DNA from 4 places in the Paracoccus sp. S4493 genome. Region 1 is predicted to be linked to each of the others. Evidence: riboswitches for the same ligand, from Rfam matches in the RefSeq annotation. Region 1 holds a riboswitch; each other region holds the start of a gene.
What was found. A riboswitch is a leader RNA that binds a small molecule or an ion and turns the genes downstream of it on or off. The one in region 1 is predicted to bind cobalamin.
Positions count from the first base shown of each region.

Region 2: it holds a riboswitch for cobalamin, as region 1 does, so the genes downstream of both, TW83_RS22100 (TonB-dependent receptor plug domain-containing protein) here and TW83_RS09830 (energy-coupling factor ABC transporter permease) in region 1, are expected to answer to the same signal.
Region 3: it holds a riboswitch for cobalamin, as region 1 does, so the genes downstream of both, TW83_RS09695 (ABC transporter substrate-binding protein) here and TW83_RS09830 (energy-coupling factor ABC transporter permease) in region 1, are expected to answer to the same signal.
Region 4: it holds a riboswitch for cobalamin, as region 1 does, so the genes downstream of both, TW83_RS04490 (DUF1636 domain-containing protein) here and TW83_RS09830 (energy-coupling factor ABC transporter permease) in region 1, are expected to answer to the same signal.

Region 1 covers NZ_JXYF01000055.1:16,685-21,994, forward strand. The annotation lists gene TW83_RS09810 (molecular chaperone) at 1-158, opposite strand, end outside; gene TW83_RS09815 (spore coat U domain-containing protein) at 170-661, opposite strand; gene TW83_RS19350 (GAF domain-containing protein) at 993-1,889, shown strand; gene cobF (precorrin-6A synthase (deacetylating)) at 1,905-2,645, opposite strand; gene TW83_RS09830 (energy-coupling factor ABC transporter permease) at 2,642-3,307, opposite strand; cobalamin riboswitch at 3,338-3,554, opposite strand; gene TW83_RS09835 (cobyrinate a,c-diamide synthase) at 3,575-4,912, opposite strand; gene cobM (precorrin-4 C(11)-methyltransferase) at 4,909-5,310, opposite strand, start outside.
Region 2 covers NZ_JXYF01000123.1:21,984-27,293, reverse strand. The annotation lists gene TW83_RS14530 (ABC transporter substrate-binding protein) at 1-495, opposite strand, end outside; gene TW83_RS22105 (TonB-dependent receptor) at 492-1,703, opposite strand; gene TW83_RS22100 (TonB-dependent receptor plug domain-containing protein) at 1,782-2,384, opposite strand; cobalamin riboswitch at 2,517-2,704, opposite strand; gene bhcR (HTH-type transcriptional regulator BhcR) at 2,767-3,588, opposite strand; gene bhcA (L-aspartate--glyoxylate aminotransferase BhcA) at 3,786-4,976, shown strand; gene bhcB (beta-hydroxyaspartate dehydratase BhcB) at 4,976-5,310, shown strand, end outside.
Region 3 covers NZ_JXYF01000053.1:14,649-19,958, reverse strand. The annotation lists gene TW83_RS09700 (iron ABC transporter permease) at 1-682, opposite strand, end outside; gene TW83_RS09695 (ABC transporter substrate-binding protein) at 679-1,686, opposite strand; cobalamin riboswitch at 1,824-2,041, opposite strand; gene TW83_RS09690 (hypothetical protein) at 2,277-2,531, opposite strand; gene TW83_RS09685 (TRAP transporter large permease subunit) at 2,658-3,974, opposite strand; gene TW83_RS09680 (TRAP transporter small permease subunit) at 3,974-4,528, opposite strand; gene TW83_RS09675 (TRAP transporter substrate-binding protein) at 4,581-5,310, opposite strand, start outside.
Region 4 covers NZ_JXYF01000021.1:33,418-38,727, forward strand. The annotation lists gene TW83_RS04475 (trehalose-6-phosphate synthase) at 1-822, opposite strand, end outside; gene otsB (trehalose-phosphatase) at 832-1,554, opposite strand; gene cobO (cob(I)yrinic acid a,c-diamide adenosyltransferase) at 1,656-2,285, opposite strand; cobalamin riboswitch at 2,326-2,552, shown strand; gene TW83_RS04490 (DUF1636 domain-containing protein) at 2,647-3,057, shown strand; gene cobW (cobalamin biosynthesis protein CobW) at 3,060-4,103, shown strand; gene cobN (cobaltochelatase subunit CobN) at 4,103-5,310, shown strand, end outside.

The DNA.
Region 1 (5,310 bases):
TGGCTGCCGTCGTTGCGCAGGGTCAGGGTGGTCGCCGCCCCGGGCGCCGGAACCTCCAGCAGCACCGGAGAGACCCTCAACCCCTGCGCCGCGGCCCCCACCGCCAGGCCAAGCGACATCAATACGGCCAGAAGGCCGCCTGCAAGAAATCCACGCATGGTCTGGCCTTTCAGTAGGTGACGGTCACCGTGACGGTATCGGTATAGGTTCCGGGGGCAGGCGTCGCCTGTGCCAGGACCCGGCCGAAGACCGTGAAGGATTGCGCGTCGCCCGTCCCCGTCGCCGGCTGGGTGTCCGCGCCCACGGCATTGCTCCAGTTCGTCACCCGCCCGGCGTCCTGGAACAGGGCATAGGCGATCGTCTCTCCGCCCGACGTCATCTGGCGCACGCTGGTCGTGGCCCCGGCGCCCAGCCCCTCGTTCAGGCCGATGTCATAGGGGGTGGTGTCGGTGCAGGTGACCTCCATCGTGGCCGTGGCATCGACATCCGTGCCAAGCACGCCCTGGGTCCCGAAATCCAGCGTCTCGGTCGAGGTGATCTCGCATTCGGCGACGATGGTGATCCGGACGTCAAAGCTGTCCGTCGTCACCGTCTGCGCCAGGGGCACGGTCGCCGAAAGGGCAATGACGGCTAAGATCGTCGGAAAAATTTCCTGTGTCATGATGGTTCATATGCTCCAAAATTCGAGAACGCCGATCCGAAGTTTTGCAGACTAAGCAAAAAGCACATCTTAAAGGTGTATTAAGAAGTATCGGGCACAGTGATTTCGCATCAAACTAAACCTTACAGTGTGTAACCTTGATTTTGCTCAAATCCCCCATATCCGCGGATCGCCCCGCGGACCCATGCCTTATCCCTGGCCGCGGCGGTCATTGCCGTCGCAGTCCGGGTATCGAAAGAATTCGGTCATGACCTTGAACTGGAAACGTGCGGGTGACCCTGGCGCCGGATCCGCCGCCACAGATGGCACCCCGCGACGGGACTTGTCCGGCATGGACGTTCCGCCGACCGATTCGGGCCTGATCCGTCTCTACGAAAACGGCGTGCTGCGTCCGACGCGGACGCCGGTCTTCGACCGCGTCGTCGAGCAGGCGCGGCGGATATTCTCCTGCCAAGCCAGCCTGCTGACGATCATCGACGAGGCGAACGACCGCCAGTTCTTCAAGGCCGAGGCGGGCCTGATGCTGACCGCGGAGGAGGATCGCGTCACGTCGCTTGCCTATTCCTTCTGTCGGATCGTCGTCGCGAATTCCGCGCCGCTGGTCATCGCGGATGCCCGGATCGATCCGCGGTTCAGCGGGCATCTTGCCATCGGCAGGTTCGGCGTGGTCGCCTATCTGGGCGTGCCGGTCAAGGACGAGACGGGCAGGGCCATCGCCGCCCTCTGCGTGGCCGAAAGCAGGCCGCGGGACTGGACGTCGGCCAATGTCGAGGTGCTGCAGGCCTTTGCGGAAGGTGTCTCGACCCAGATCAAGACGATGGTCCTGTCCGAACGGATGCGGACCGCCATCGGTCAGGAACCGGGCGGCGCCTCGGCCCTGCCACAGCCGACCAGCGCGGTCCTGACCTATCACCATGCCCCCGACGGGACCGAGACGATCGACGCCGCGACCGCGGAGACGCAGCAGATCTGGGGCATCCCGGCCGCCGAATACATGGCGCGGTTCGGCGATGTCTTCGCCTTCTGCATGGTCGAGGATTACCCGCTGGCCCGCGCATCGTTCGGAAACTCTGCCGCCGGAATGATCCCATGGCACCATCGCTGGCGCATTCGTCTGCCTGACGGTCAGGTCAAGTGGCTGGAGGGGCATGGGCTTCCCGCATCCGGTCGGAACGGCGGGCTGACATGGGACTGCACGATCAACGACGCGACCCGCCTGACATCCTGACGTCCCGCGGGCCGGTCACGCTGCATCGTCGCGGGCAAGCAGATAGCAATCCATGATCCAGCCATGCGCCGCCCGGGCGGCGGCGCGCGCCACCTCGATCCGTGGTCCGGCCTCGGTCAAGGGGCCCGCCTCCAGCAGTTGTTCGGGCATGCCCAGATAGGCGCCCCACCAGATCTGCAGGCCCTTCGGGGGCAGCGTCGCAAAGGCGCAGGTGCCGTCCAGCATCACCACGACCCGGTCGGCGTCGCCGGGAAAGCCCGCGTCGCGCAGCCGCCGCCCGGTGGTGATCCGCACCTCGGATCCCAGGGCGTTCAGCGGAATGGCATGGGCCGCGCACAGGGCCTGGATCGCGGTGATTCCCGGGATCACCCGTGCGCGCCAGTCCAGACGCGCGGCAATGCGCAGGCTGCTGTCATAGAGCGACGGGTCGCCCCAGACCAGCATCGCCACCGTCCCGCCCTGCGGCAGCGCCGCCGCGACGGCCCCCGCCCAGGTTTGCGCGATGGCATCATGCCATCGGTCGACGGCCTCCAGATAGGGCAGGTTTGCATCGCGCACCGGCAGGTCGATCTCGGCCACGGCGCCGCCGGGGCGGTGGCGGTCCAGCATCGCGCGGCGCAGATGGGCCAGATCCTCCTTCCCCGCCCCCTTGCGGGGGATCACGACCAGATCGGCCTCCTGCAGGGCGCGGACGCCCTGCAGGGTCAGGTGGTCGGGATGGCCCGTGCCGGCCCCGATCAGCACCAGATCGATCATGCGTAGAGCCGGGGCGTCACCAGCCCGCTGCCGCGCAGGCCGCGCGCCGCCTTGGCGCCCGCCAGCACGGCCAGATCGACCAGCGGCTCGACCACGATGACCAGCAGATAGGCCGCGCCGAAGGACAGGACCCCCGCCGTCGCACCGGCGCCCTGACCATAGAACGCCCAGAACGCGACCCAGGCCACGATGCCCCCCTGATAGGTCGCCGACAGCGCCAGCGCCTGGCCATAGCGCAGGTCCACATAGGCCGTTCCCGGCGCGATCACCCGCCCCGCCACCGCCTGCAGCGCGAACAGCGGCACCAGCAGCGTGGTCACGTTCATCCCGTATTGCGGCAGATCGAACGGCGCGAAGAACAGTCCCTGGATCAGCAGGCCCAGGGCCAGCCCGATCGCCGCCGGCGCCGCGCCCAGGATCAGGAACAGCGTCGATCCCAGGATCAGGTGCACCTCGGACACGCCCACGGGCGCGGTGGGCAGGACCTGGAAGAACACGAAGGTCGCGGCCGTCGCCAGCGCCCCGCGCGCCGCCAGCGACGCCCCGCCCTGCGCGCGCAGGGCCTGGGCCGCCAGCCTCAGCGCGTAAAGCCCGGCCGTGGCGGCCGTGGCATAGCCCAGTATCAGCTTGGCGCCGGTGACGACGCCCTCTTCGATATGCATGTCATCCTCCTGTGGCCGTCCACCCGACGGCATGGGGTTGCCTGACATGGCCGGTTTCCTGGCTTGCGGGTCCGGGCGCGGCGTCGGCCTTCCCGGATCGCTCCAGTGGCATGGGTGACGCGCGCTCTCCGCATACAGTCGCGGGGGCGGCCGGGGCTTCGGGTGCCGCGATTGGGTCCACCCTTCCCCGTTCCCGATGAAGCCCGGCGTTTCACGCCTGACGGGCACCATTCAGACGGTCAGATAGACGGGATCGCAGGGCCTGCGTCAAGTCGCGGCCGGGGCGATCAGGTGAAAGAACGTGCCGGTCACATGCCCGCCCCCGGACATCGTCCGGTGGCTGCCGGTTTCCTCCACCGCGGCGCCGGTCGCGTCGGTCACGCGCGCCAGGGGCGCATCGGGCTGGGACAGGATCGAGGCATAGTGGAATTCATGCCCCCGCAGCGCCGTGCGACCCAGTCCCGGCAGGGCGGTCAGCGGATCGGCGCGGCGGTATCCCAGATGCATCCGGCGCTTGGCATAGCTGGTCTCCAGCCCCAGCAGCCCCAACATCGGGTGCCGTTTTCCATCGGCATCCACCAGACCGGCCCCAAGCGCCATGTATCCCCCGCATTCCCCATGCACCGGCCGCGTCGCGGCAAAGCGGTGCATGGCCGTGCGGAACCCGGCGCAGGCAGCCAGTCGGGGCGCGTGCAACTCCGGGTAGCCGCCCGGCAGCCAGCAGCAGTCGGCGCTGTCATCTGGCCCCTCATCCGCCAGCGGAGAGAAGGGCAGGATCGTGGCCCCCGCCCGCCGCCACGCCTCCAGCACATGCGGATAGACGAAGCTGAAGGCCGCATCGCGGGCCAGCGCGATCCGCCCGCCGGGGGGCGTCAGCGGTCGGGGTGCGGGCGCCTCGGGCAGGGCGCGATGGGCGGCGGCTGCGATGATCGCCTCCAGGTCGCAATGCGCCGCGATAAAATCGCCCGCATGGTCCAGGATCGCTTGCAGGCCCGCCGTCTCCTCGGCCTGGATCAGGCCCAGATGGCGCTCGGGCAGGGTGATGTTGCCCTGCCGCGGCAGGCTGCCCAGCACGCGGATGCCGGCCTGATCCATCCCCTCGCGGATCAGCCGGTCATGGCGCGGCGAGGCCACGCGGTTCAGCACCACCCCCGCAAAGGGCAGATCGGGGCGCAGCGTGGCAAAGCCCCGCGCCGTGGCCGCCGCCGATTGCGCCTGCCCGCTGACATCCAGGATCAGCACCACCGGCCAGCCCATCATCTGGGCGATCTCGGCGCTGGAGCCGATGCCGGTTTCCCCCTTCGTCGCGACCCCGTCGAACAGGCCCATCGACCCCTCGGCCAGGACCAGATCGGCGGGCGGCTGGCCGGTCGCATGGGCGATCAGCCGCCCCGGCTCCATCGCCCAGGCATCCAGGTTGAAGCTGGCCCGCCCCGAGGCCGCCAGGTGGAACCCCGGATCGATGTAATCCGGCCCCGACTTGAAGGGCTGCACCACCAGCCCGCGCCTGCGCAAGGCGGTCAACAGGCCCAGCATCAGCATCGTCTTGCCGGTCCCCGATGCGGGGGCCGAGATCATCAGGCCCGGCGTCAGGGGGCGCGTCATTCCGGAAACCTCGGAGCGTTGCCCACGGGGCGATAGCGGCGGTCGTAATCGGTGGCGTAAAGACGGCTGTCTTCGAACCCCTCGCCCGCCAGCGCGGGCCCGACCAGGATCAGCGCGGTCCGGTCGATGCCCTGCGCGTCCACGGTGGCCAGCGTCGCGCGGATCACCCGCTGGTCCGGCCAGCTGGCTCGCCAGACCACCGCCACCGGGCAGTTGGGGCCGTAATGCGGGGTCAGATCGGCCACCACCCGGTCCAGCGCGTGGATCGACAGGTGGATCGCCAGCGTCGCCCCGGTCGTGGCAAAGGCCGCCAGCGACTCGCCCTCGGGCATGGTCGAGGCGCGCCCCGGCGTGCGGGTCAGCACCACGGATTGCGCAAGGCCCGGCAGGGTCAGTTC
Region 2 (5,310 bases), on a different contig from region 1:
GTAGCCGTTCGCCCCATACAGCGCCGCCCGACGGTCGGGGCGCGGGTCCGCCTGCAGTGCCGCCAGGTCGCGGTCGAACTGCGCCACGATCCGGTCGGCGCGGTCCCGTCGGCCCAGCACGTCGCCCATCAGGCGCAGGTTGGTGCGGATGCTGTCCAGGTCCGTCCCCATGTCGAAGGTCGCTACGCGCAGGCCCAGCCTGTCCAGCATGTCCAGCGTCGCCGGAGAGGAATAGGTGCCCGCCAGCACCAGATCGGGCTGCAGGGCCAGGATATCCTCGGCCTGGCCGCGGTTGGTGGGATAGGCCTCGGCCTCGCGCGCCATGGCCGAAGAGACCGGGTCCTGCGCCAGATAGCTGACCGAGGCCAATTGTCCCGGCGCCGCCACCAGTATCGCCAGCTGATCGGTGCACAGGTTGATCGACACCACCCGCACGGGCGCATCGGCCCATGCGGGGGCGGCCATCAGCGCCAGCCCGATCAGCCCGCGGATCACCAGCGCGCCTGCAGGCCGATGGTGCCGGTCCGCCACTGGTTCGCAAAGCCCCAGACATCCGAATAGTCGCGGTCGAACAGGTTCACCACCCGCGCCGTTGCCCGCACGTTCGGCGTCAGGTCATAGCCCGCGGCAAGGTTGACCACGGTATAGGACGGCAGTTCGCGCGTCTCGAACCCGCCCCAGAACTGGGTGTCGAAGGTGCCCGCCACATGGCGCAGATCGCCCGTGACCGACCCGCGCCCGTCCAGGACCGACAGTGTCGCGCTCAGGCCGGCCTCGTGCCGGGGGCGACGGGTCTTGACGCTGCCATCGGGATTTTCCGCGTCCAGATAGGTATAGCTGGCCCCCAGGGTCAGACTGTCTGTCGCCAGAATGCGGGCCGCGACCTCGACCCCTTGGCGGGGGCTTTCGCCGGACTGGTTGCGATAGGAATAGAACGCCACGCCATCCTCAATGCCGACAAGATAGTCGGTGATCTCGTCCTCCAGCGTCTCGTTGAAATAGGTGACGTCGATGGTCCCGCGACCGTCCGGCAGCTGCGCCTCGACCCCCAGGTCAAAGCCGCTGTTCTTTTCCGGGCGCAGGTCGGGATTGCCCTGATAGACGGTGCCGAAGAAGCCGGCATCGGCATACAGCTCGAAATAGGACGGGTTCACCAGCCCCGTCCCGGCGGATGCGTGCAGGCGGAACGGACGGTCGGGCATCTGCCAAGACAGGCCCAGGTTCCAGCTGGTGAAATCGGCAAAGACGCGGTTCGCGTCGTGGCGCAGCCCGGCCTGGACATCCAGTCCGCTGGCCAGCATCGCGCGGTATTCCAGCGCGACCGACGACATCTCCCGGGACTGCCCCGGCGCAGTCGAGTTGCTGTCGCGCTGATGTTCCGCCAAGAGGTTCAGCAGCTGCGAGGCATCGGCGGCCGACCCGTCCAACCCCAGGCTGGCGCGGTATTTCAGCTTTTCGGTCTGGCCGCGCCGGAACGGGCTGTTGTCCTGGCTCTGCCGGGTGATGCTGTGCTGATAGTCCAGGCGCTGGACCAGGCGGCCGTCCAACGCGGTATGTTCCGCCCAGACCCCGCCCTGAAACTCGTCGCGGCGGCCGAACAGGTCGGCATCGACCAGATAGCTTTCGGCATCGGTCGCGGCAAAGTTCTCGGCGTCAAAGCCGTAATCCTCGGTGGACTGGCGCAGCGCCACCCCAAGGCGCAAATCGTCGGTGGCCAGGACGTCGCCGGACAGGACGGCGGTCTTGCGGTTGATCCCGTCCTTGCCGCCGCCATCGCCCGACTAGTCATAGCCCAGATCGTCGCGCGCCGACAGCGACAGCCGCAGCCCGCCCCGCTCCCCGCGACGGCTGACATGGACCGACGCCGCCCCGCCGTTCCCGGCCTCGACCGAGCCGCCATAGGACAGGCCCTGGGGCGCGTCGCGCGTGATGATGTTGATCACCCCCGCCGACGCGTTCGATCCATAGAACACCGATTGCGGCCCGCGCAGCACCTCGATCCGGTCGATGTCGGTGGTCTCCAGCCCGGTCAGCACGTATTCGTCCTCGCCCCCCGCCGCCTCGATGCCGTCGATCAGGATCAGGGTGTGGTTCGCCTCGGCGCCGCGGATGCGGACCTGTGCGATGCTGGCGCCGCTGCCGCTGACCGACACGCCGGGTAGCGCGCGCAGGGCGTCCTGGACGGTGGCGATGCCGCGATCCTCGATCTCGGTCGCGGTCAGGACGGTGTGGGCGCGGGCATAGCCGTCCTGGGCCACGGGCGTGATGCCGGCGGTCAGCACGATCTCGTCCAGCAGGATGGGTTCCCCTGGTGCCGCACCTTGCGCGGCGGCGGTCACGGGAAGGGCGACAAGCGTCGCCAGAAGACAGATCGGACGGCGCATCGGCACGGACCTTTCAAGGCAGGCACGGCCTGCGGCAAACAGAAATGTCCGGCACACGGACCCGGTGGGTCGCGGCAGGACGGTGACTGTCACCACTGCGGATCAGCCGCTTTCCTGGCACGCCCCGCGCCGGAAATGGGTGAGTGCTGCGGCAGGTCTCCTGGCTTGCGGGTCGATGCCTTGGCCGGCCTTCCCGGATCGCTCCAGTGGCATGATCGGCCATCGCTCTCCGCTTACAGTTGCGGGGGCAGCCCCGGATTGGCACCGGCGTTCCCTTTTGATCCGGCATGCAGGCCGGAACCGTAGCGGCGCCCTTGTGGCGCAGAGGCCCCGGAGCTGTCAACGGGATTCGCCCACCCGTTCCACGCCCGGCAAAAGGCGGTCACCGCCCGCCCCGGCCCGATCCCAGACCGGCCGAAATCCGTTCCGCCGCGGTGGCGACCATGCCGCCGATGCGGTCGACGGCGGCATCGGTCATGCGGTTCGTGGGGCCCGACACCGACACCCCGGCCACCGCCTCGCCATAGCTGTTAACGATGGAGGCCGCGACACAGCGCATCCCCAAGGTGCGCTCCTCGTCGTCAAAGGCAAAGCCGCGATGGCGGATCAGGGCGATGTCTGCCTGCAGCGCGTCCGCGTCGGCGATGGTCTTGTCCGTAAACCGGGTGAAGGTCGCGTCGCGCAGGAACACCGCCAGCCGCGTCTGATCGAACGCCGCCAGCAGCGCCTTGCCGATTCCCGATGCGTGCAGCGGAGACCGGGTGCCGGGCGGGAAAAACGCGCGGATCGTCTGATGCGTCTCGCCCTGGCTGACAAACAGCACGTCGCCGTCGCGTTCGATGCCCAGGTTGGCCGTCTCTCCGGTCAGGGCCATCAGGTCGCGCATCACTGCACGGCTGCGTTCGACGATGTTGGTGCGGCGCAGGAAGGCCGAACCAAGGCGGAACGCCTCGGGGCCGATGAACCACTCCTGCCGGTCGGGATTGTTCTCGACATAGCGACGGTGTTCCAGGGTGGCCAGGACGCGGTGCATGGTGGCGGGCGACTGGTCCAGATGCGTGGACAGCCCGGTCAGGGTGATCCCCTCATGTGCGGCCAGGGCCTCCAGCACGTCCAGCCCGCGGTCCAGGGCCTGGATGCTGGCGGCGGGCTGATCAGCCTTGCCACCTTTTGGCCGTCCCCGCTTGCGCACCGGCTGCTGCATCGGAATCACGCCCCTTCCGTCTGTAACACCACAAAAAAATAATTTCATGAAAGCCGTTTTCCGGCAATGAAAAAATCACGCGCCCATGATTTCGCTGCGAAACCTGCATTAAACCAGATTTCCGAAAAACGATTTCAAAAAAATTTACTGGTTTGCGGACCCGTGCTACACCTTGTCGCATCAAGGAGAAGCCGACCGTGAGCACCCAGAACCCGATCTTCATTCCCGGCCCGACGAACATCCCCGAGGTGCTTCGCAAGGCCGTCGACATGCCCACAATCGACCATCGCAGCCCGATGTTCGGAAAGATCCTGCATCCCGCGCTGGAGGGGGTCAAAAAGGTCCTGAAATCGACGCAGGCGCAGGTCTTCGTGTTCCCCTCCACCGGCACCGGCGGGTGGGAGACGGCGATCACCAACACGCTGTCGGCGGGCGACGCGGTTCTGGCCACGCGCAACGGCATGTTCAGCCACCGCTGGATCGATATGTGCCAGCGGCACGGCCTGGACGTCCAGGTCGTGGACCAGTCCTGGGGCGAAGGCATCCCCACCGACCGGTTCGAGGAGATCCTGACCGCCGACACGGCCCATCGCATCAAGGCGGTCCTGGCCACGCATAACGAAACCGCCACCGGCGTCCGGTCGGACATCGCCGCGGTCCGCCGCGCGCTGGACCGGGCGGGCCATCCCGCGATGCTGTTCGTGGACGGGGTCAGCTCCATCGCCTGTTATGACTTCCGGATGGACGAATGGGGCGTCGATGTCGCCGTTACCGGGTCGCAGAAGGGCTTCATGCTGCCCCCCGGCCTGGCGATCGTCGGCTTTTCGCCCAAGGCGATGACCGCGGTCGAGGGCGCGGGCCTGCCGCGCACCTTCTTCGACATCCGCGACATGGCGCGGGGCTATGCCGCGAACGGCTTTCCCTATACGCCGCCCGTCGGCCTGCTGAACGGGCTGAAGGTTGCCACCGACATGCTGCTGGACGAGGGGCTGGAGAACGTCTTTGCCCGCCATCACCGCATCGCCGAAGGCGTCCGCCAGGCCGTCGCGGCATGGGGCATGACCCTGTGCGCCGCGCGACCCGCGCTGTATTCCGACAGCGTCAGCGCGATCCGCACGCCGGACGGGTTCGACGCCAACCGCATCGTCAGCCATGCGCTGAACACCTATGGCGTGGCCTTCGGCACGGGCTTGGGCGATGTCGCGGGCAAGGTCTTCCGCATCGGGCATCTGGGGATGCTGACCGACGTGATGGCCCTGTCGGGGCTGGCCACGGCAGAGATGGTGATGGTCGATCTGGGCCTGCCCATCACCCTGGGCTCCGGCGTCGCCGCCGCCCAAGCGCATTACCGGCACAGCGCGGGCCAGGCCTGCAGGCAGGCTGCGTGATGGACGCGATCCCGACCCTGGACGACATGCTGGCGGCCCGCGACCGCATCCGCCCGCATGTCCACGTCACCCCCGTCCTGACCAGCCGGATGCTGGACGAGCTGACGGGCGCGCAGCTGTTCTTCAAGTGCGAGAACCTGCAGAAGGCCGGCGCCTTCAAGGCGCGCGGCGCCAGCAACGCGGTCTTTGGCCTGTCGGATGCCCAGGCCGCGCGCGGCGTCGCCACCCACTCCAGCGGCAATCACGGCACCTGCCTGTCCTATGCCGCGGGACGACGCGGCATTCCCTGCACGGTCGTCATGCCCCGCACCGCCCCGCAGGCGAAGAAGGACGC
Region 3 (5,310 bases), on a different contig from region 1:
CGGCTGCGCCAAGGACGGTCACGGCGGCGACCACCGACAGGCCGACATCGTTCCACCGGACGCCCGACAGGTTGCCCAGCAGCCAGAACATGATGCCGCGCGCCTGTTCCGCGCTGGCCGACCGCGCGATGATGAAGCTGGTCAGGGCGTTGAACAGCTGCGACCCGGCGATGCCTGCCAGCACGATCTGCGCGGCACCCCGCGCCCCCGGACCGCCGCCCGACAGGCGCGCCAACCCCACCACCAACGCAAAGGCCGCGATCGCGCCCAGCATCGCGCCCGCCGACATCGGCACGAACCCCGCGCCGATCCCCGCCACCGCGACCGTCACGGCCCCCGTAGACGCCCCCGCCGAGATGCCCAGCAGATAGGGGTCGGCCAGTGCGTTGCGCAACAGCGTCTGCAGGACCAGACCCGAGATCGCCAGCCCCGCCCCGCAGGCCCCTGCCACCAGCGCGCGCGGCAGGCGATAAGCCCAGACGATACCCTGATCGATCGGGTCCAGCGGATAGCCCGCACCCAGCATCTGGTTGGCCAGCGCCTGCCAGACGGTCGAGAGGGGGATCGGCGTTTCTCCCAGGGCGGTGCCGGCCAGGGGGGCCGCCACGATCAGCAGCGACACCCACAGCCAGACCGGGGCCAAGGGGCGGCGGGCGGTCGGCACCCCGACATCGGCGGTCATTCGGACAGCCCGTCCATGCCCGCCGCCAAGGCCTCCAGCCCGTCGATCATGCGGATGCCGGGATGCAGCGCCTCGGCGTCCAGGATGACGATACGATCCCGGCGTACGGCGGTCATCCGGCGCGTGACCGGGTCCGTCTTCAGAAAGCGCAGCTTTGCCTCGACATCGTCGGCGGGAAAGCGGCGGCGGTCCATGCGCGCGATCACCAGCACCGAGGGGTCGGCACGGGCGATCGTCTCCCACCCCACGGCGGGCCATTCCTCGTCCGAGGTCACGACATTGCGCAGGCCAAGGCGGTCCATCATCCAGGCCGGGACGCCCATCCCGCCCGCCATGTAGGGGTCCAGCGCCAGATCGGCCGAGGAGAACCAGACCGCCGCGGACGCATCCGGCAGGTCCATCGCCCGCGCGCGCTCCACGACCGCCGCCTCTCGGGCCTGCAGGTCGGCGATCAGCGCACGGCCCGCGTCCTGCGCGTCCATGACCCGCGCGATCTGGTCGATGCCGTCCCACAGCGTCGCGATGTCGAAGGGCGCAAGGCGGGTGCCGTCGGCGCCCACGCTGTTGTCCTTGCCTTGGCAGTCCGTGGGCATGACATAGGCCGGAATGCCCAGATCGGCGAACTGTCGGCGCGTGCCGACCGCCCCTTGGTCCCCGATCATCCAGGCGAACATCGTCGGCACGAAGCCGGGGCGCCGGTTCACCACCGATTCAAAACTGGGCGTGTCGTCGCTGATGCGGTCCACCGTGGCGTCATCCTCCGCAAAGGCGGGCAGCACCGGGGTGAACCACAGCGCGGTCCCGGCCATCCGGTCCGCCTGGCCCAGCGCATACAGGATCTCGGTCGTGGACTGGCCGATCGACACGACGTTGTCGGGACGCGCGGGGATGGTCACCCGGTGCCCGCAATTGTCGATCACCAGCGGATAGTCGGTCGGCGCGGCAAGGGCCGCCTGGCCCAGGCCCAGCGCCACCGCGGTCGTCAGGAAGATTCTGGTCGTCATGGTCGTCCTTCATGAAACGAAGGACGGGGCTGAAAAAGGCGCAGCGGCGTCACCGGGGTCCCACCCGCCTTCGCGGTCGCGTCGGACGAAGGCCGTGGATCGGCGCATGCGGTCTTTCTCCGGGGCACCCCGCCCGGGTTGGTTCAAGTCATGATGGCAGGTCTCCTGACTTGCGGATCGCGGCCTTCCCCGCCTTCCCGGCGCAGGGGGCGCCAGTGGCATCATGGGGTCGGCTACCGCTTACAGTTGCGGGGGCAGTCGCGGATTCGGCGCCTGATGGCTACACCTCACCACGTTCCCTTTTCACCCTGCCGGGGCCTTGGCCGGCACGGGAACCATCACGGACGGAAATGCCGCCGGGTGGGGACAAAGTCAACCGCCGCGGCAAGCAGCCCGCAGCCGACCCGGCCACCACGGCCGACGCACTGCGACACCTACGGCTTATGCCAGCCTGACCCCGGCGACCGGTGCGCCGCAGGTCGAACGCGCGGGCGCCCTGCGAAGGAAGTAGTTGGTCGCAGTCCTTCCTGCCCAGCATGGATGAAGGGCGTCAGACCGCCGGGCGATGGGGCGCCTGACACCGCAGGGCTTCAAACCTGGCCGGGCCTCTTTTGCCACAGGTGGCGAAGGTCCAGCCGGGGATAGTCCCGCTCGATCTGACTGCCCCAGAACAGGCCTGCGATCGGGGCGTCGGGATGGTCGGGATCAAGGCCATAGTCGATCTGGGCGATGCGTTCGGCCGGCATGTGCAGGGTGTAACGCAGGAACAGGAACTGCTCCAGCCAGGCGTCATGGTCCTTGTTCGTGAACAGGTCCGGGCGGGGGACGGGTTTGGGGTCGTGCATGGTGGGTCAGCCTTGGGTGACGGATCCCGATTGTCCGTCAATCCGCCTGCCGGTGCAACATTCCCGTCCCCGAACGAAAAGGGGGCACGCCGCATCCGGCATGCCCCCCCAATCCACGGTAGGCGATCAGTAGATCGCCAGGGCCGGGAACAGGATCAGCAGGCCCACCGCCAGGATCTGCAGCCCGATGAAGGGCAGCAGGGCGCGGAAGATCTCTCCCAGCGAGATGTCCGGCGGGGTCACCGACTTCAGGTAGAAGGCGGCGGGCCCGAAGGGCGGCGACAGGAAGCTGACCTGCATGTTCATCGCGAACAGCACGCCGAACCAGACGGGGTCGTATCCCAGGCTGACAATGATCGGCACGAAGATCGGCATTGTCAGCAGCGCGATGCCGACCCAGTCCAGGAACATGCCCAGCACGAACAGGATCGCCATCATGAACAGGATGATGATCGTCGGGTTGTCGCTGATGCCGGTTATCAGTTCCGACACGAAGTTGATGCCGCCCATCAGGTTGAAGACGCCCACCAGGGCGGATGCGCCGATGCCGATCCAGACGATCATGCCGACCGTCTGCAGCGTCTGCATGGCCGCGCCGCGCAGCAGGCCCCAGGTAAATTCGCCGCGGATCACGGTCGAGATCAGCACGCCCGCCACGCCCACGGCGCTGGCCTCGGTCACGGATGCGATGCCGCCATAGATGGAGCCCAGCACCATAATCACGACCAGGATCGGCAGGAACAGGCCCTTGAGCAGGCGCAGCTTTTCGTCCCGCGGGACGCGGGCGGTGACGGCCGGGGGCACGTCGCCCGGCGTCAGCCAGGCACGGATCAGTACATAGGCCACATAGAGCAGCGCCAGCATGAAGCCCGGCACGAAGGCGGCCGTGAACAGGTCGCCGATCGAGACGTTCGCGGTCAGGCCATAGATAATCAGCACGATCGAGGGCGGCACCATGGTCCCCAGGCTGCCGCCCGCGCAGACGACCCCGATGGCCAGCTTGCGGTCATAGCCCTGGGCCAGCATCTGGGGCAGCGCGATCAGGCCCAGCAGCACGACCTCTCCGCCGATGATGCCGGACATGGCGGCCAGGATGACGGCCACGAAGATCGTCTGGACCGCCACGCCGCCGCGGATGCGGCCGCCGACCAGGCGCATCGCCTCGAACAGGTCGCGGGCGATGCCGCTGCGGTCCAGGATCGCGGCCATCAGCACGAACATCGGCACCGACACGAAGACGAAGCTGGACACGAAGGTATAGACGCGGCTGGTGATCAGCGGCACCACGTTCGGGCCGAACCATCCCAGCGCGAAGATCAGCGTGACCAGCAGCGTGACGAAGGCCAGCGGGATGCCCGTCAGCAGCAAAAGCAGCAGCAGCGCGAACAGAAGGCCCGTCCCGGCCTCGATCCCCAGGGATTGCAGCGAACCGAAGATCTCCATCAGCGGGCTCCCTTGTGCCCGCGGGCATAGTTGACGGTCAGGATGGCGAATTGCAGGGCCATGATCGCCAGCGCCACCATCAGCAGCACCTTGAGCACGCCCGGATAGGCCGGGTTCCAGGCCGAACCCGAGGTCTCGAGGTGAAAGCTGCCGTCGGGGCGCCAGGCGGACCGCTTGACCATCTGCCAGGCCGCCCAGGCGAAGGCGCCCGAGGACAGGCCGCAGATCGCCGAGATGAGGATGTCGGCCACGCGCCGCGCGGCGGGCGGCAGCAGGTCATAGACCAGGACGACCCGGATGTGCCGGTCGCGCGCGGTGCACAGCAAGCCCCCGTAGACGAACGAGATCGCGCACAGGAACACCGTCGTCTCGTGCGCCCAGTTCGTCGGGCGGCCGAACACGTAACGCAGCACGACCTCCTGGATCAGGATCAGCATGGCGACCACCAGACCCAGGGCCGGGATGATCGCCAGACGGTCGATCACGCGACCCAGGCGCCCCGACTGGGGCACGGCCTCGTGTTCCTCGCGCGGAATGGCTTCGGATGCGTCCATCATGTCCTCCTCCCTGGAAGGGACCGGGCGCGAACGCCCGATCCTGCGGCGCTTACTGCACCAGGTCCTTTTCGGTCAGGTACGCAGTCAGCGCGTCATAGACCTGCTGCGCCGCGGGCGACTGTCCGGCGACCTTTTCCCATTCGCCCATCGCGATGCCGCGGAACTTGGTGCGCTCTTCGTCGGACCAGTCGTGGACGGTGATCGTCCCGCCGGCCTCTGCCTCCGCCACGGCGGCCGCGTCGGCCTCGGCCAGGGCTGCGACCTGGACGCGGGCGAAATCGCGCACCGACTGCGTCATGACATGCTGCAGGTCCTCGGGCAGGGCGTCCCATTTCTCCTTGTTCATCGAGATCTCGACCAGGGGCATGGAGTGGAAGCCGGGATAGACCGGATGGGGCGCGACCTCGTTCAAGCCCTGGGCCTGGTTGGTCGAAAAGACGCTGTAATCGGCCGCGTCGATGACCTTCTTGTCCAGCGATGTGAAGACCTCGGAGCCGGGCAGGTTAACGGGCGATGCGCCGGCGGCGGCAAAGACCGACTGGACCAGGCCTTCGGGCGCGCGGATCTTGACGCCGGCCAGATCATCGACCCCGTCCAGCGGCACGGCGCTGACCAGCGCCTCCAGGCCCGGCGTGGTGGCGCCGATGAACTGCAGGCCATAGGGGTTCATGATCTGGTTCAGCAGCTCCGCTCCGCCGCCGTTCTCGACAAAATCCAGCATCTGCTCGGGGTCGGACCAGGCGCCGACCGGGTTGCCCATCAGGCCGAAGGCCGGATCG
Region 4 (5,310 bases), on a different contig from region 1:
GGCCCGGAACCGCTGCGGGATGCCCTTGGAATAATCCAGCCGGTCGACGCCGATCATCATCTTGGCCCCGGTCAGCAGGCGCATGCGGTCGCTGTCGGGGGCGTCTGCCGCCTCGGTGATGAAGGCCGCGGCGTCGATGCCGATCGGAAAGACCTGCGTGCGGACCATGCGTCCCGACAGCCGGAAGCGGTCCGGCGCGACCTGATCGCCGTCCGCCAGCTGGCGCGCGCTTTCGGCAAAGGCGCCAAGGTCGCGTTCGGCCTGGAACCCCAGCAGATCGTAATGGGACAGCCAATCGAACAGCTGCGCGGGGTTGGGCAGGGCCGCGCAATCGGCCGGACCCGGAAACGGAATGTGCAGGAAATGGCCGATCGGGTTTTCCACCCCCAGGGCGCGCAGTTCGGCGGCCAGCGGGAACAGGTGATAATCCTGCACCCAGATCCGGTCATCGGGGCGCAGGACCGGCAGCAGCATCCGCGCGATGCGCTGGTTCACCCGTGCATATCCATCCAGGTATTCGGGCCTGATGCGCATCAGGTTGGGGCGCCCATGACACAGCGGCCACAGGATGGAGTTGGAATAGCCCAGATAGTATTCGTCATGCTCTTGCGGGGTCAGGTCAAAGGACAGCCGCTGGAACGCCGCGCCCGGATGGTCCTGCAGGTCGGGCGCGGGATCGTCCGTCACCTCGCCCGAGAAACCCACCCACACCCCGCCGGAACTGCGCAGCGCATCCTCCAGCGCCACCACCAGCCCCCCCGAGGGGTCGTCCCCCAGCGGCAGGCGGTTCGAGACGACGATCAGGCGCGGTTCGGTGGACATGGGCATTCCTCAGTTCAGCGATGCGTCAAGCCAGGCGGCCAGCGCGGCAGGGTCGGACAATCGGTGATGCGCGGCGGTGGGACCGTCGCCGATCTTGATGGCAAAGCCGCCGCGGGCCTGCGCCTCGGCCATGGCGGGTTCGTCGGTGGTATCGTCGCCCGCAAAGACCGGCACGCGCCCGGCGAAGGGCTCAAGCGTCATCAGATGCGCCAGCGCGCTGTCCTTGCCGACGCCACCGGGGCGCAGCTCGACCGCCATCTTGGCGGGCTGCAGCACCAGATGCGGGTTCCGGTCGGCCAGATCCTGCATCACCCCCTCGACAAAGGTGCGCAGATCGGGGGCGTCCCGATAATGCAGTGCGACGCCGTGGGGCTTTTCCTCAACCAGCAGGGCGGGATGGGGCGCGGCGGCGGCATGGGCCGCGGCATGAAGGGGGCCCGCGTCGAAATCGACCCGGTGCAGGGTCTGGATGCGGCCGGGGCACAGCGACAGTTCGGCGCCGTGGCTGCCCGCCACGATGCCCTCGAACCCGTCCACATGTCCGCGCAGGTCGGCCACGTCGCGCCCCGAGATCAGCGCCACCGCACCCCCCTGCCGCCGGTACAGCGCCGCCAGCCGGTCGCGCAGCGCCTGCGTGACAACGACCGCATCGGGCCGGGGGGCGATGTCGACCAGGCAGCCGTCGAAATCCAGGAACAGGGCGGCATCGGGGGCAAGCGGGGGTGGGGTCACGTCAGGCGGGCTCCGGCGATTGGGATATACCAGAGGGAACCCGTGACTCCCCCCGAGGGTTCACCGCCGCGTGAGGTTTTTTGACCGCCAACCGGCGGGTGTCAGTATTCGACCCCGGCCTGCGCCTTGATCCCAGACCGGAACGGATGCTTGATCTGGGTCATCTCGGTCACCAGGTCGGCGGCCTCGATCAGCGCGTCGGGGGCGCCGCGCCCGGTCAGCACCACATGGGTCATGGCGGGCTTTTCCGCCTGCAGAAAGGCCACCACATCGGCCGCGTCCAGATAACCATAGCGCAGCGCGATGTTGATCTCGTCCAACAGGACCATGCGGATGGCCGGGTCACGGATCAGGTCCTGCGCACGTGCCCATCCGGCCTGCGCCATGGCGATGTCGCGGGACTTGTCCTGCGTCTCCCAGGTAAAGCCCTCGCCCATGGCGTGGAACTGGCAGATGTCGGTGAAATGCGTGGTCAGCAGCGTGCGTTCGCCCGTGTCCCACGCGCCCTTGATGAACTGCACAACGGCGCAGGGCATCCCGTGCGCGATGGAGCGCATGATCATGCCGAACCCCGATGACGACTTGCCCTTGCCCGGCCCGGTATGGACGATGATCAGGCCCTTTTCGCCGGTCTTGGTCTCCATCATGCGGTCGCGGGCGGCCTTTTTCCTGGCCATCTTGGCGGCGTGGCGGTCCTGGTCCTCGGCGGAAATCGGGTCGGTCTGCGTCATCGGGTCGCTCCTTGCGGTTGACAAACGGCGGGTGCGGGGGTTTGGGTGAGGGCGTGTTGGTTCCTGTCTATGACAGGCGAAGAGGGAATGCGACAAGGCCCCGGGTCACCAGACCCGCGACCCCAAGCGCAGCCGCCCCCGCGACCGTGACCGGAGAGGTCGCCCGATCCACTGGCCCCGATTGGGGCTGGGAAGGTGGGACGACCGTCGGGGCATCCGCCCCTGAATCCGCAAGCCGGGAGACCTGCCAGCACCTGACGATGACGGGCGAACGGGGTGTTTCGCGACCGGCAGGTGATGGCCGGATGCCCCGTGCCGCCTCCTCTCGGACGCCCCTTGCCGCAACAAGGAAGGGGCCGCGATGCGCGCCGTTCTGCATGTCTGCACCACCTGTCGCGGCACCGTGCCCGACCCGGTTCCCGATGCCGCAGGGACCGATGCCGCAAGGACGGATGCCCTTGGCCCGGACGCGCCGCGCCTTGGCGCCCGGCTGCACGACCTTCTGTCCCGCACCGCCCCAGACGGTGTCGAGATCCGCCCCGTCGAATGCCTTTCCGCCTGTTCGCAGGGCTGTTCCGTCGCGCTGTCCGCGCCGGGCAAGTGGTCCTATGTCTATGGCCGCCTGACGCTGGACGACGCCGCCGACATCCTGTCGGGCGCGCGCGCCTATGCCGGGACCGCCGACGGCATCGTGCCGTGGCGCGAACGCCCCGCCGTCTTCCGCAAGCAGAGCCTTGCCCGCATCCCCCCGCATACCCTGTCGCAGGAGTGACCATGATCGACCTTATCAAGACCCCCGTCACCGTGATCACCGGCTTTCTGGGGTCGGGCAAGACGACCCTGGTGCGCCATCTGATGGCCAACCCCCAGGGGCTGCGCCTTGCGGTGATCGTGAACGAATTCGGCACGATGGGTGTCGATGGAGACATCCTCAAGGGTTGCGCCGACGCCGCCTGCCCGGCCGAGAATATCGTCGAGCTGTCGAACGGCTGCATCTGCTGCACCGTCGCCGACGACTTCATCCCCACGCTGGAGGCGCTGATGGCGCTTCCCGCCCGCCCGGACCACATCCTGATCGAGACGTCCGGGCTGGCGCTGCCCAAGCCCCTGCTCAAGGCCTTCGACTGGCCCGCCATCCGCTCGCGCATCACCGTGGACGGCGTGATCGCCCTGGCCGACGCCGAGGCCGTGGCGGCCGGCCGCTTTGCCCCGGACGTGGCGGCGGTGGACGCGCAGCGCGCCGCCGACCCCGGCCTGGACCACGAGACGCCCCTGTCCGAGGTCTTCGAGGATCAGATCGCCTGCGCCGACGTGATCCTGCTGACCAAGGCCGATCTGGCCGGACCGGAAGGCGTCGCCGCCGCCCGCGCCGCGATCGAGGCCGAGTTGCCCCGCCCCCTGCCCATCCTGACCGTGACCGAGGGCGCGGTCGATCCGCGCCTGATCCTGGGTCTGGGCAAGGCCGCCGAGGACGACCTGGACGCCCGCCCCAGCCATCATGACGGCGCCGACGACCACGAGCATGAGGATTTCGACACCGTCGTCATCGACCTGCCCGAGATTACCGACCCGGCCGATCTGGCCGCCCGCATCGCCCGTCTGGCCGCCGAGCAGAACGTGCTGCGCGTCAAGGGCCATGTCGCCGTCGCGGGCAAGCCCATGCGCCTTCTGTTGCAGGCCGTGGGCGCGCGGGTGCGCCATCAGTACGACCGCCCCTGGGGCCAGACCCCGCGTCGGTCGCGCCTGGTGGTGATCGCGGAGCACGACGACGTGAACCCGGACGCGATCCGCGCCGTGCTGGAGGGTGTCCCCGCCTGATGCATGTCATCTTCCGCGAACAGGTCGGGCTTGAACAGTCCGACGCCCCCTATGATCCCGGGCAGACGCCCGGCGATCTGGTGGTCCTGTCCTTTTCGGACAGCGACCTGGGGGCCTTTGCGGAAGGCTGGCGGCGCGCGGCGGGGGGGCTTCCGCCCACGCGGCTGTGCAACCTGGTGGCACTGCGGCACCCGGTCTCGGTCGACACCTATGTCGAGAACACCCTGTCGGGCGCGCGCGGCATCCTGATCCGGTTGATCGGCGGCGAGGCCTATTGGCCCTATGGCCTGGCATCGGTCCAGGACCTGGCGCGCAGGCGTGGCATCGCGCTGGCCGTGCTGCCCGCGGACGGCCGCGACGATCCGCGGCTGGAGGAGATCTCGACCGTTCCCCCCTCGGTCCTGCGCGTGCTGCGGCGGCATTGCGACCAAGGCGGCGCGGTCGCGGCGCAGGCGGCGCTGGCGCAGATGGCCATCGCATCGGGCCTGCAGGCCGCGCCCGTGCCGGGGGTCAAGACCCTGCCCGCGATGGGGTTCTACGACCCCGACCGGGGCGTGGTCGATCCGCGGCCCGTACAGGCGCTGGTCACCTTCTATCGCAGCTGGCTGGCGGCGGCGGATGTGGCGCCCATCGACGCGCTGATCCGGGCGTTGCGGGCGCGGGGCATCGCGGCGATGGGCGTCTTTGCCCCGTCGCTCAAGGCGCCGGGCCTGGGCGACTGGCTGGCCGATGCCCTGCCGGGCGGGCCTGTGCTGGTCGTGAACGCGACCGGGTTTTCCGGGGGGAATGCGGGTCCGTTCGACGGCTGGTCCTGCCCGGTGTTCCAGGTGGCCCTGTCCACCAACCGCCGCCGCGACTGGCTGGCGGCCGAACGCGGGCTGTCGCCGTCGGACCTGGCGATGAATGTCGTCCTGCCCGAGGTCGACGGACGCATCTTCGCGGGCCTCATCAGCTTCAAGGCGGTCAGCCCGCGCGACCCGGACCTGCAGTATTCGCGCTTCGTGCACCGGCCCGATGCGCCGATGCTGGCCCGGGCCGTCGACCGCATCGCCGCCTGGCACGCCCTGGCGGAGGGGGCGGGGCGCGTGGCGATGGTGCTCTCCACCTATCCGGGCCGCGACTGGCAACAGGCCCATGCCGTGGGGCTGGACGCGCCGGCATCCGCGCAGGCGGTGGGGGCGATGCTGGGCACGGACCTGCCCGCGCT